2 regions of the Streptomyces sp. NPDC057694 genome follow, and region 1 is predicted to be linked to the other one. Evidence: riboswitches for the same ligand, from Rfam matches in the RefSeq annotation. Region 1 holds a riboswitch; the other holds the start of a gene.
The links. Region 1 has a riboswitch for ZMP and ZTP ahead of ACFVDP_RS02530 (bifunctional 5,10-methylenetetrahydrofolate dehydrogenase/5,10-methenyltetrahydrofolate cyclohydrolase). Riboswitches for the same ligand answer to the same signal wherever they lie in the genome.
Positions count from the first base shown of each region.

Region 2: it holds a riboswitch for ZMP and ZTP, as region 1 does, so the genes downstream of both, ACFVDP_RS11685 (glycine hydroxymethyltransferase) here and ACFVDP_RS02530 (bifunctional 5,10-methylenetetrahydrofolate dehydrogenase/5,10-methenyltetrahydrofolate cyclohydrolase) in region 1, are expected to answer to the same signal.

Region 1 is NZ_JBHVIX010000001.1:512,853-517,660, forward strand. It holds gene ACFVDP_RS02520 (helix-turn-helix domain-containing protein) at 1-99, opposite strand, end outside; gene ACFVDP_RS02525 (alpha/beta fold hydrolase) at 239-1,225, shown strand; gene ACFVDP_RS02530 (bifunctional 5,10-methylenetetrahydrofolate dehydrogenase/5,10-methenyltetrahydrofolate cyclohydrolase) at 1,253-2,113, opposite strand; ZMP/ZTP riboswitch at 2,136-2,221, opposite strand; gene ACFVDP_RS02535 (S8 family peptidase) at 2,311-3,273, opposite strand; gene ACFVDP_RS02540 (PIG-L deacetylase family protein) at 3,417-4,526, opposite strand; gene ACFVDP_RS02545 (MFS transporter) at 4,694-4,808, shown strand, end outside.
Region 2 is NZ_JBHVIX010000003.1:397,864-402,671, forward strand. It holds gene ACFVDP_RS11665 (hypothetical protein) at 1-342, opposite strand, end outside; gene ACFVDP_RS11670 (hypothetical protein) at 455-790, shown strand; gene ACFVDP_RS11675 (glutathionylspermidine synthase family protein) at 798-1,988, shown strand; gene rocD (ornithine--oxo-acid transaminase) at 2,001-3,215, opposite strand; ZMP/ZTP riboswitch at 3,343-3,429, shown strand; gene ACFVDP_RS11685 (glycine hydroxymethyltransferase) at 3,459-4,808, shown strand, end outside.

The sequences.
Region 1 (4,808 bases):
GCGGCTGACACCGGTGAGCGTCGCGCCGCGGTGCTCGCGCGCGGCCCGCAGCCGGGACCCCATCGCGGCCAGTGCGCCGTCCACGTCGTCGACTGCCACCCTGCCGCCCCTTCTTGCCGTGCCGCTTTACCGCCCTGTCCTGCGAGTTTGCCAGAATGTCAACGCTGATCGCGTCGGACGGATGCCGCGCTGCATGATCGACAGGTAGTCGCGTCGCCAGCGAACCGAGGAGAACCCCATGCAGCCCGAGCCGTCCGCCGAACCCCGCCACCGCACCGTCGACGCCCCGGCCGGGCGCCTGCACCTGGTCGAGCAGGGCAGCGGTCCGCTGGTCCTGCTCGTGCACGGTTTCCCCGAGTCCTGGTACTCCTGGCGCCGCCAGCTCCCGGCCCTCGCCGCGGCCGGCTACCGGGCGGTGGCCGTCGATGTGCGCGGCTACGGTCGCTCTTCCAAGCCGGAGGCGACGGACGCCTACCGGATGCTCGACCTGGTGGCGGACAACGTCGCCGTCGTACGCGCCCTCGGCGAGGAGCACGCGGTGGTCGTCGGCCACGACTGGGGCTCGAACATCGCCGCGACCTCGGCCCTGCTCCACCCGGAGGTGTTCCGCGCGGTCGGCCTGTTGAGCGTCCCCTACACGCCGCCCGGCGGCCCCCGCCCCACCGATGTCTTCGGCCGGATCGGCGGCCCCGAGCAGGAGTTCTACGTCTCCTACTTCCAGGAGCCGGGCCGCGCCGAGGCGGAGATCGAGCCCGACGTCCGGGGCTGGCTCGCCGGCTTCTACGCGGCGCTGTCCGCCGACACCATGCCCGCCCAGGGCGAGCCCGACCCGCACTTCGTCGCCCACGGCGGCCGGCTGCGCGACCGCTTCCCCACGGGGGTCCTCCCGACCTGGCTGAACGAGGACGAACTCGACGTGTACGCCGGGGAGTTCGAGCGCACAGGGATCACCGGCGCACTCAACCGCTACCGCAACATGGACCGGGACTGGGCAGACCTGACCCCGCACCGCGGAGCCCCGATCGAGCAGCCGTCCCTGTTCATCGGCGGCGCCCGGGACGCGTCCACTACCTGGATGGCCGACGCCATCGACGCCTACCCCACGACCCTCCCCGGCCTGTCGGCCTCCCACCTCTTGGACGGCTGCGGCCACTGGATCCAGCAGGAGCGCCCCGACGAGGTCAACCGCCTGCTGACCGACTGGCTCGCCACCCTCCACGGCTAGGTGATGCCGAGCAGCCTGTTCCAGCGCTCAGGACTGGTGGAGTGCGAGCTGGTTCGCGGCAGCTGAGACGGTCTGCGCCAGCAGCACAGCGATCGTCATCGGCCCGACACCGCCGGGCACCGGAGTGATCAGGCGGGCGCGGGTGAGGGCGGATTCGAAGTCGACGTCACCGATGTTGCCGGGGTTGTAACCCGCGTCGATCACCACCGCACCGGGTTTGATGTCCTCGCCACGGATCAGCCGGGGCTGTCCCACAGCCGCGACCAGCACATCCGCTTCCCGGACGATCTCCGACAGGCCCGCCGTCCGGGAGTGGCAGTAGGTCAGTGTCGCGTCCTTGGCGAGCAGCATCATGCCTACCGGCTTGCCGAGGATCGCGCTGCGCCCCACTACGACGGCGTGCTTACCGGCGAGGTCGACGTCGTACTCCTCCAGCAGGCGCATGATCCCGCCCGGTGTGCAGGAGGCAAACCCCGGAAGCGCGAAGCTCATCGCGGCGAAGGAACGCATCGTGACCCCGTCGACGTCCTTCTCCGGGGCGATGGCCTCGAATGCCGCTCGCTCGTCGATGTGCGGGCCGCACGGATGCTGGAGCAGGATGCCGTGCACGTCCGGATCGTCGGACAGGCCGGCGAGTGTGTCGACGAGCTCGGTGGTCGTGGTGGTGGCGGGCAGAGCGATGTGGCGTGACTGGATGCCGGCCTTCGCACACCGGGCTCGTTTCATGCGGACGTAGGTGGCGGATGCGGGGTCCTCGCCGACCAGCACGGTCGCCAGGCAGGGGCTGGTTCCGGTGCGGTGTGCGATCTCCGCCGCCTTGGCGGCGGTCTCTTCGACGAGACGTGCGGCGAGGCGGGTGCCGTCCATGAGCTGTGCTGTACGGGACATCGTGGCTCTCCGGGCGTTGCTGACCACTCGCCCAGGCGCACGGCATCGACATCTCGTCGGACCGCTCCCCGGTGGTGCTCCACCTCAGCGCCAGTCACGGCCTGCACGTCACTTTAGTAGACCGTCATGGAGACCGTCATGGCCCTTTGCGGAGCGCTACCGGAATCACCGGGCCGGTCCGCCTGATTCTCGAAGTCCTACGAGTCCTTCTTCTTGACCGCGGCCGCGGCGTCGACGATGCCCAGGCCCAGCTTGGCGGCCTTGTCCGGGTTGGCGGCCGTGTCGCGGATGGTGGCGATGATGTCGTCCGGCTTCAGGCCCTGCTGGTGCAGCAGCGCGGCGACTGCGGAGACGTAGGGCGAGGCCATCGACGTACCGGACAGTTCCCCGTACCCGGAGGTGTTCTTCAGGGACTCCTTCGTGCGGTACGTGGGCAGCGTGGAGAGGATGTCGACGCCGGGCGCCGAAACGGCCTTCTCCGCGCCGAAGTTGGAGAACGAGGCCGCCTTGCCGTTCTGGTCACTGGCGCCCACGACGAGCACCGGGGTGTCGACCTTGTACGGCTGGGTGTTCTCGCCGTCGTTGCCCGCGGCGGCGACGACGACCGCGCCCTTGTCGTGGGCGTGCTGGATGGCCTGGTTGAGGATGCCGCCCTGGAGCAGGTTGGACATCAGCGGGCCCTCGCCGAGAGAGAGGTTAATGACGTCGGCGCCGTGGTCGGCCGCCCACACGATGCCCCTGGTGATGTTCGCGTTGGAGCCCGAGCCGTCGGCGCCGAGCACCCGGACCGGCATGATCTTCGCGCTGGGCGCGCCGCCCGCGATGCCCACCCCGTTGTCGGTGTGGGCCGCGGCGATGCCGGACACGTGCGTGCCGTGGCCGTTCATGTCCTTGGGCTCGTCGTCGTTGTCGACGAAATCGTGGCCGTCCACGAAGCGGCCCTTGAGGTCGGGGTGGTCGAGGTCGGCGCCGGTGTCGACGACGGCGATGACCGTGTCGTCGCCCTTCGACGTCTTCCAGGCGTCCGGCAGCTTGATCGCGTCGAGCGCCCACTGGTCGTCGCGCTTCGGATCGGGCTTGCTGTCGTCGCCCCCGCAGGCGGTGACGGTCAGCAGCAGTGCGGCCGCGAAACAACAGGCGAGAGGTGTCCGGATACGCATGGTTCGAGCCTGCGGTCGGGCCGGTGACCCCGCATGCAGGAACCCGCCATACGGGGCATGTGCGCACCCGAGGCGATCACCGGCAACATGCCCCCGGGTGGGCGGGGGTTGACTTCGTCGAGGAACGCGGGCCGGCCGTCACGTCAGTGTCCGTCGGGCCGGAACCGGGTCGGCGTGGAGGCACGGATCATTTCCAGTGGCTCGGTGAAGTGCGCGTTGGCGTAGCGCCCCCAGTAGCGGGCGGTGGCTCTGACCAGGTCTTCGTCGAGGTACGCGCGGGTCCGTGCCTGCGAGCCATGGGCGCGGATCGCGGCGAGTTTGGCCTCCAGGTCCCGCTCGCGCAGGTCCACGAAACGGTTGGGCTGGAAGGTGACCATGGCGGACGGTGACTGGTAGCAGCCGACGCGCGGCACCGAGCGGGCGGCGACGAGCGTGGCGCGGTGCACGGCCCGGTGGTCCTGGTGCGTGTCCTTGTCGGAATGGACGAGGACGATCTCCGGCTGGACGCGGCGCACGACCCGCTCGATGGCCCGCACCGTGGCCGAGGAATCGTCGATGGCACCGTCCGGGAAGTCCTCCATCACGAGCACGGCGCCCAGTACGTGCGCGGCCCGTTGCGCCTCCGCGGTGCGCTCTGCGGGGTCACCGCCTCCGCTGCCGTGGGACATGGTCAGCACCGTGGCGTCCCATCCGCGCCTGACGAGCCGGTGGATGGTGCCGCCGACCCCGATCTCCGCGTCGTCCGGGTGCGCCCCGACCACCAGGGCCCGCTTGTTGCTGGGACTGATGGCGTCGATCGGATCAGGGCGTTGCCGCAGTACCCGTTCCAGTACAGCGAGCAGGCCGTCGTCACCCGCCGACCGGGCGACCAGATCGGCGGCTCGTCCGCGCAGGGCCGCCATCGCGACCGTCATGTCCGGTTCGTTCGCCACGACGACGACCGGGACGGCCGGGAATCGCTCGTACCACGCGACGAGCGTGCGGGTCAGTTCCTCCGCGTCGGTCCGGGCATCGCAGTGCCACACCACGGCGTCCCACACGTTGAAGTCGCGCTCTCCGCTCCGGCGAGCGCTCTCGTACTCGCCGAGGTCGGCCTGCACCTCGATGGACTCCGCGTCGTGAGCCCGCAACAGCTCGACCTGCCGGGCCGCGCGCTCGGCGTCACGGTCGACCAGGAGGAGCAGCGAGCCCACCAGGGCGGAGCCGCGGGACTGCCGGGAAGGCTCTGCCTCAAATGCATCAGAAGGTGACATAACACCCGTCAGCCTAGATGCTCCCCCACCGATCGACACCCCTGAGCAGTTCCCTTCGGAATCACCGAAGGGTCCCTCAGGAAGACCGCGCTTGATCGCGCCCAGCGCCTCCGATTCCCTGGCGAGTGCGTCATCCGCACCGGTGACGCCGGATCATGGAGGTGGACGTGACCGCGCATGCAGCGCCGCAGGCGATGGCCGCAGACCGGAAGGAACCGGGACCCGGCCGAGGTGTCACCCCGGCCGACCGGTGGATCATCGGTCTGCTCCTGGCCTTCTTCA
Region 2 (4,808 bases), on a different contig from region 1:
CAGCATCGCGAGCCCGGCGCACACCGCGGCCACGGCACCCCACTCGGCCCCGCTCAACCGCACCCGCAACAGCCGCGCAGCGACCACCGCGGTGACGGCCAGACTCGCGGCCAGCGCCGCCCCCACCGCGTAGATCGGAATGCTCCGCAGCGCCACGACCTGGAAGACGAACCCGATCCCGTCGAGGCCGAGGCCCGCCACGTAGCGCCATTGCCGCAACGCCCGTACCAGCAGAGCCGCGTCGACCCCCGACCCGGTGCCCGGCGGAGCCGCCCGCGCGGCCATGGCCTGGAGGACCGAAGCCGTGCCGAAACAGACGGCCGAAGCCAGAGCGCAGAGCATTCCCAGAGTCACACAGGGAATCTAGGGGTACTCGGGTGCGTGGCCACGGCAGGCGCTCTCTAATCTGAGCCCGGAGAAGTCCAGAGACATCACCACACACGGGGGAACACGCATGACAGACAGCACCGCCCGACGACGCCTGCGCTCCGGCACCGTCGTGCTCGGTGGCGTAGGACTGCTCGCCGCCACCCTCACCGCCTGCGACTCCGACCCGGACAAGCGCTGCGTCGACCGCGACAGCTACACCACCAAAAAGGGCTACAAGGTCGTCGACGACAAGTACTGCAAGAGTGGTTCGTCGGGCGGCAACGCCGGTTGGTACTACGGAGGTTCGAAGAGCGGCAGCCGCGTCAAGAGCGGGTCGTTCAACAAGTCCTCCGGCGGCTCCTCCGGCGGCTCCGGCGTCTCGCGCGGCGGATTCGGCGGCAAGGGCGGATCGGGCGGCTGAGGCGGACATGCGCAGACACGCCATCACCCCGCGTCCCGGCTGGCAGCGGATCGTGGAGGAGCAGGGGCTCATCTACCCGCTGACCCGCTACCCCGACGACTCGCTGCGCCCGTACTGGGACGAGAGCGCCTACTACGAGTTCTCCCTGCCCGAGGTCGAGGCGCTGGAGGAGGTCGTCGAGGAACTGCACGCGATGTGCCTCGCCGCGGCCGGGCACATCGTCGATCGCGACCGCTTCGCCGATCTCGGCATCACCGACCCGCGCGTCGTGCGCGCGGTCACCGAGTCCTGGCGGCGACGCAACGAACTCCCCTCCCTGTACGGGCGGTTCGACCTCCGTTACGACGGCACGGGCCCGGCGAAGCTCCTGGAGTACAACGCCGACACGCCCACCTCCCTCGTCGAGGCGGCGAGCCCCCAGTGGTTCTGGATGGAGGAGCGCTTCCCCGGCGCCGACCAGTGGAACTCCCTCCACGAACGCCTCGTCGACGCCTGGAAGCGCCAGGCGGCCCTGCTGCCGCCCGGCAGCCCCCTGCACTTCGCGCACTCCGCCGCCGACGAACTCGGCGAGGACCTGATGACCGTCGGCTATCTGAAGGAGACCGCGGAACAGGCGGGCCTCGACACCGACTGGATCTCCATGGAGGAGATCGGCTGGGACGACCTCTCGGGCCGCTTCGTCGACAACCGGCTCCGCTTCATCCGCAGTTGCTTCAAGCTGTACCCGTGGGAGTGGCTGACCACGGACGCGTTCGCCGACCACGTCCTGGACACCCTCGACAACGGCGGCGGCACCGGCAGCACCCTGTGGATCGAGCCCGCCTGGAAGATGCTCCTCAGCAACAAGGCACTGCTCGCCGTCCTGTGGGAGCTGTACCCGGACCACCCGAACCTGCTGGCCGCCCACGTCGACGGCCCCCGCGACCTCGCCACCACCACCGGTTACGTCGCCAAGCCGCTGCTGGGGAGGGAGGGCGAGGGCGTCACCCTGCACGAACCGGGTTCCGCTCCCGCCACCCCCGATCCCGAAGAGCCCTGCTGCTACCAGGAGTTGGCGCCCCTGCCCGACTTCGACGGGAACCGCACGGTGCTCGGCGCCTGGGTCGTCGACGGCGAGGCCGCCGGACTCGGCATCCGGGAGTCGGCGGGGCCGGTCACGGACGAGTACGCCCGCTTCCTGCCCCACGTGATCCTGTGACCGCCTGAGGTACTACACCCCCAGCACCGCCCGCAGCTGATCCAGACCCCAGTCCAGATCCTCCTTGCCGATCACCAGCGGCGGCGCGATCCGGATCGTCGACCCGTGGGTGTCCTTCACCAGGACACCCCGGGCCAGCAGCTTCTCGGAGATCTCCCGGCCCGTCCCGTACGCGGGATCGATGTCGACGCCCGCCCAGAGCCCGCGGCCCCGCACCTGCGTCACCTTCCCCGTCCCGGCCAGCGAGGCCAGCTCGGCGTGCAGATGCTCGCCCAGCTCGGTGGCCCGCCGCTGGAACTCCCCGTCGCGCAGCATCGCGATCACTTCGAGCCCCACCGCGCAGGCGAGGGGGTTCCCGCCGAACGTCGACCCGTGCTCGCCCGGCCGGAACACGCCGAGCACCTCGCGGTCGGCGACCACCGCCGACACCGGCACGACACCGCCGCCGAGCGCCTTCCCCAGCACGTACACGTCCGGCACCACGCCCTCGTGCTCGCACGCGAACGTCCGGCCGGTCCGCCCGAGCCCCGACTGGATCTCGTCCGCGACGAACAGGACGTTCCGCTCGCGCGTCAGCTCTCGTACGCCCGCGAGATAGCCGGGCGGCGGCACCAGGACCCCCGCCTCGCCCTGGATGGGTTCGAGCAGCACGGCCACCGTCTCGTCCGTGACCGCGGCCCGCAGCGCGTCGAGATCCCCGTACGGAACGATGTCGAAGCCCGGCGTGTACGGCCCGAAGTCGGCCCGCGCCTCCGGGTCCGTGGAGAAGCTGACGATCGTCGTCGTACGCCCGTGGAAGTTGTCGCTCGCCACCACGATCCGGGCCCGTCCGTCGGGTACGCCCTTGACTCGGTACCCCCACTTCCGGGCGGTCTTCACGGCGGTCTCCACCGCCTCCGCGCCCGTGTTCATCGGCAGCACCATGTCCTTGCCGCACAGCTCGGCGAGCTGCGTGCAGAAGTCGGCGAACCGGTCGTGGTGGAAGGCGCGCGACGTCAGCGTCACCCGCTCCAACTGGGCCTTGGCCGCCTCGATCAGCCGCCGGTTGCCGTGCCCGAAGTTGAGCGCGGAGTAGCCGGCGAGCATGTCCAGATAGCGCCGCCCCTCGACATCCGTCAGCCAGGCGCCGTCGCCCGTGGCGACGACCACCGGCAGCGGATGGTAGTTGTGCGCGCTGTGCGCGTCGGACGCGGCGATGAAGTCCTGCGTGGCGCGGTCGGGAGTCACAGAAGTCACGGGATCTCCGTTCGTACGGCACTCGGCGGGCAGTGCGGGACGGGCTTGTGGCCCGTTCCTATCGTGGCTCGCATGCCGGACGCGGAAACCTCGCCCGACGGCGCGCCCGGTAATGTGAGAAACGAGCCGTGACTGGCGCGCTGGGATGGGACCGACCATCGGGGAGCGGCTCGTGAACTGTGTGCCGTGCGCCTGGGCCGACCGCGAACCGACCGTGTCCGGAGGCAGCCCTTCATGACCACGCCCGACCTCACCCCCGAGTCCACCGCGTACCGCGCCGCTCTCGATGTCGTACGCAGCGTAGAGCCGCGCATCGCCGACGCCATCGGGCAGGAGCTCACCGACCAGCGCGAGATGCTCAAGCTGATCGCGTCCGAGAACTACGCGTCTCCGGCCACGCTCCTGGCCATGGGCAACTGGTTCAGCGACAAGTACGCCGAGGGCACCGTCGGCCGCCGCTTCTACGCCGGCTGCCGCAACGTCGACACCGTCGAGTCGATCGCCGCCGAGCACGCCCGCGAGCTGTTCGGCGCCCGGCACGCCTACGTCCAGCCGCACTCCGGCATCGACGCCAACCTCGTCGCGTTCTGGGCCGTGCTCGCCGACCGCGTCGAGGTGCCGTTCCTCGCCAAGACCGGCGTCCGGCAGATGAACGACCTGAGCGACGCCGACTGGGCCGAGCTGCGCCAGGCCTTCGGCAACCAGCGGATGCTCGGCATGTCGCTCGACGCGGGCGGCCACCTCACGCACGGCTTCCGACCGAACATCTCAGGAAAGATGTTCGACCAGCGTTCGTACGGCACCGACCCCACCACCGGCCTCATCGACTACGAGGCGCTGCGCGCGCAGGCCCGGGAGTTCAAGCCGCTGATCCTCGTCGCCGGGTACTCCGCGTACCCGCGCCTGGTGAACTTCCGGATCATGCGGGAGATCGCCGACGAGGTCGGCGCGACGCTCATGGTCGACATGGCGCACTTCGCCGGTCTCGTCGCGGGCAAGGTGCTCACCGGTGACTTCGACCCGGTCCCGCACGCGCAGATCGTCACGACCACCACCCACAAGTCGCTGCGCGGCCCGCGCGGCGGCATGGTGCTGTGCGACGACTCCCTCAAGGACCAGGTCGACCGCGGCTGCCCGATGGTGCTCGGCGGGCCGCTGCCGCACGTCATGGCCGCCAAGGCCGTCGCCCTCGCCGAGGCGCGGCAGCCCGCCTTCCAGGACTACGCGCAGCGCATCGTCGACAACGCCAAGGCGCTGGCCGAGGGGCTGACCCGGCGCGGCGCCACCCTCGTCACCGGCGGCACCGACAACCACCTCAACCTCATCGACGTGGCCTCCTCCTACGGCCTCACCGGCCGCCAGGCCGAGTCCGCGCTGCTCGACTCCGGCGTCGTCACCAACCGCAACGCCATCCCGGCCGACCCGAACGGCGCCTGGTACACCTCCGGCATCCGCATCGGCACCCCGGCGCTCACCACGCGCGGCCTGGGCACCGCCGAGATGGACGAGATCGCCGCGCTCATCGACCGGGTCCTGACCTCCTCCGAGCCCGGCACCACCAAGTCCGGCGCCCCCTCCAAGGCG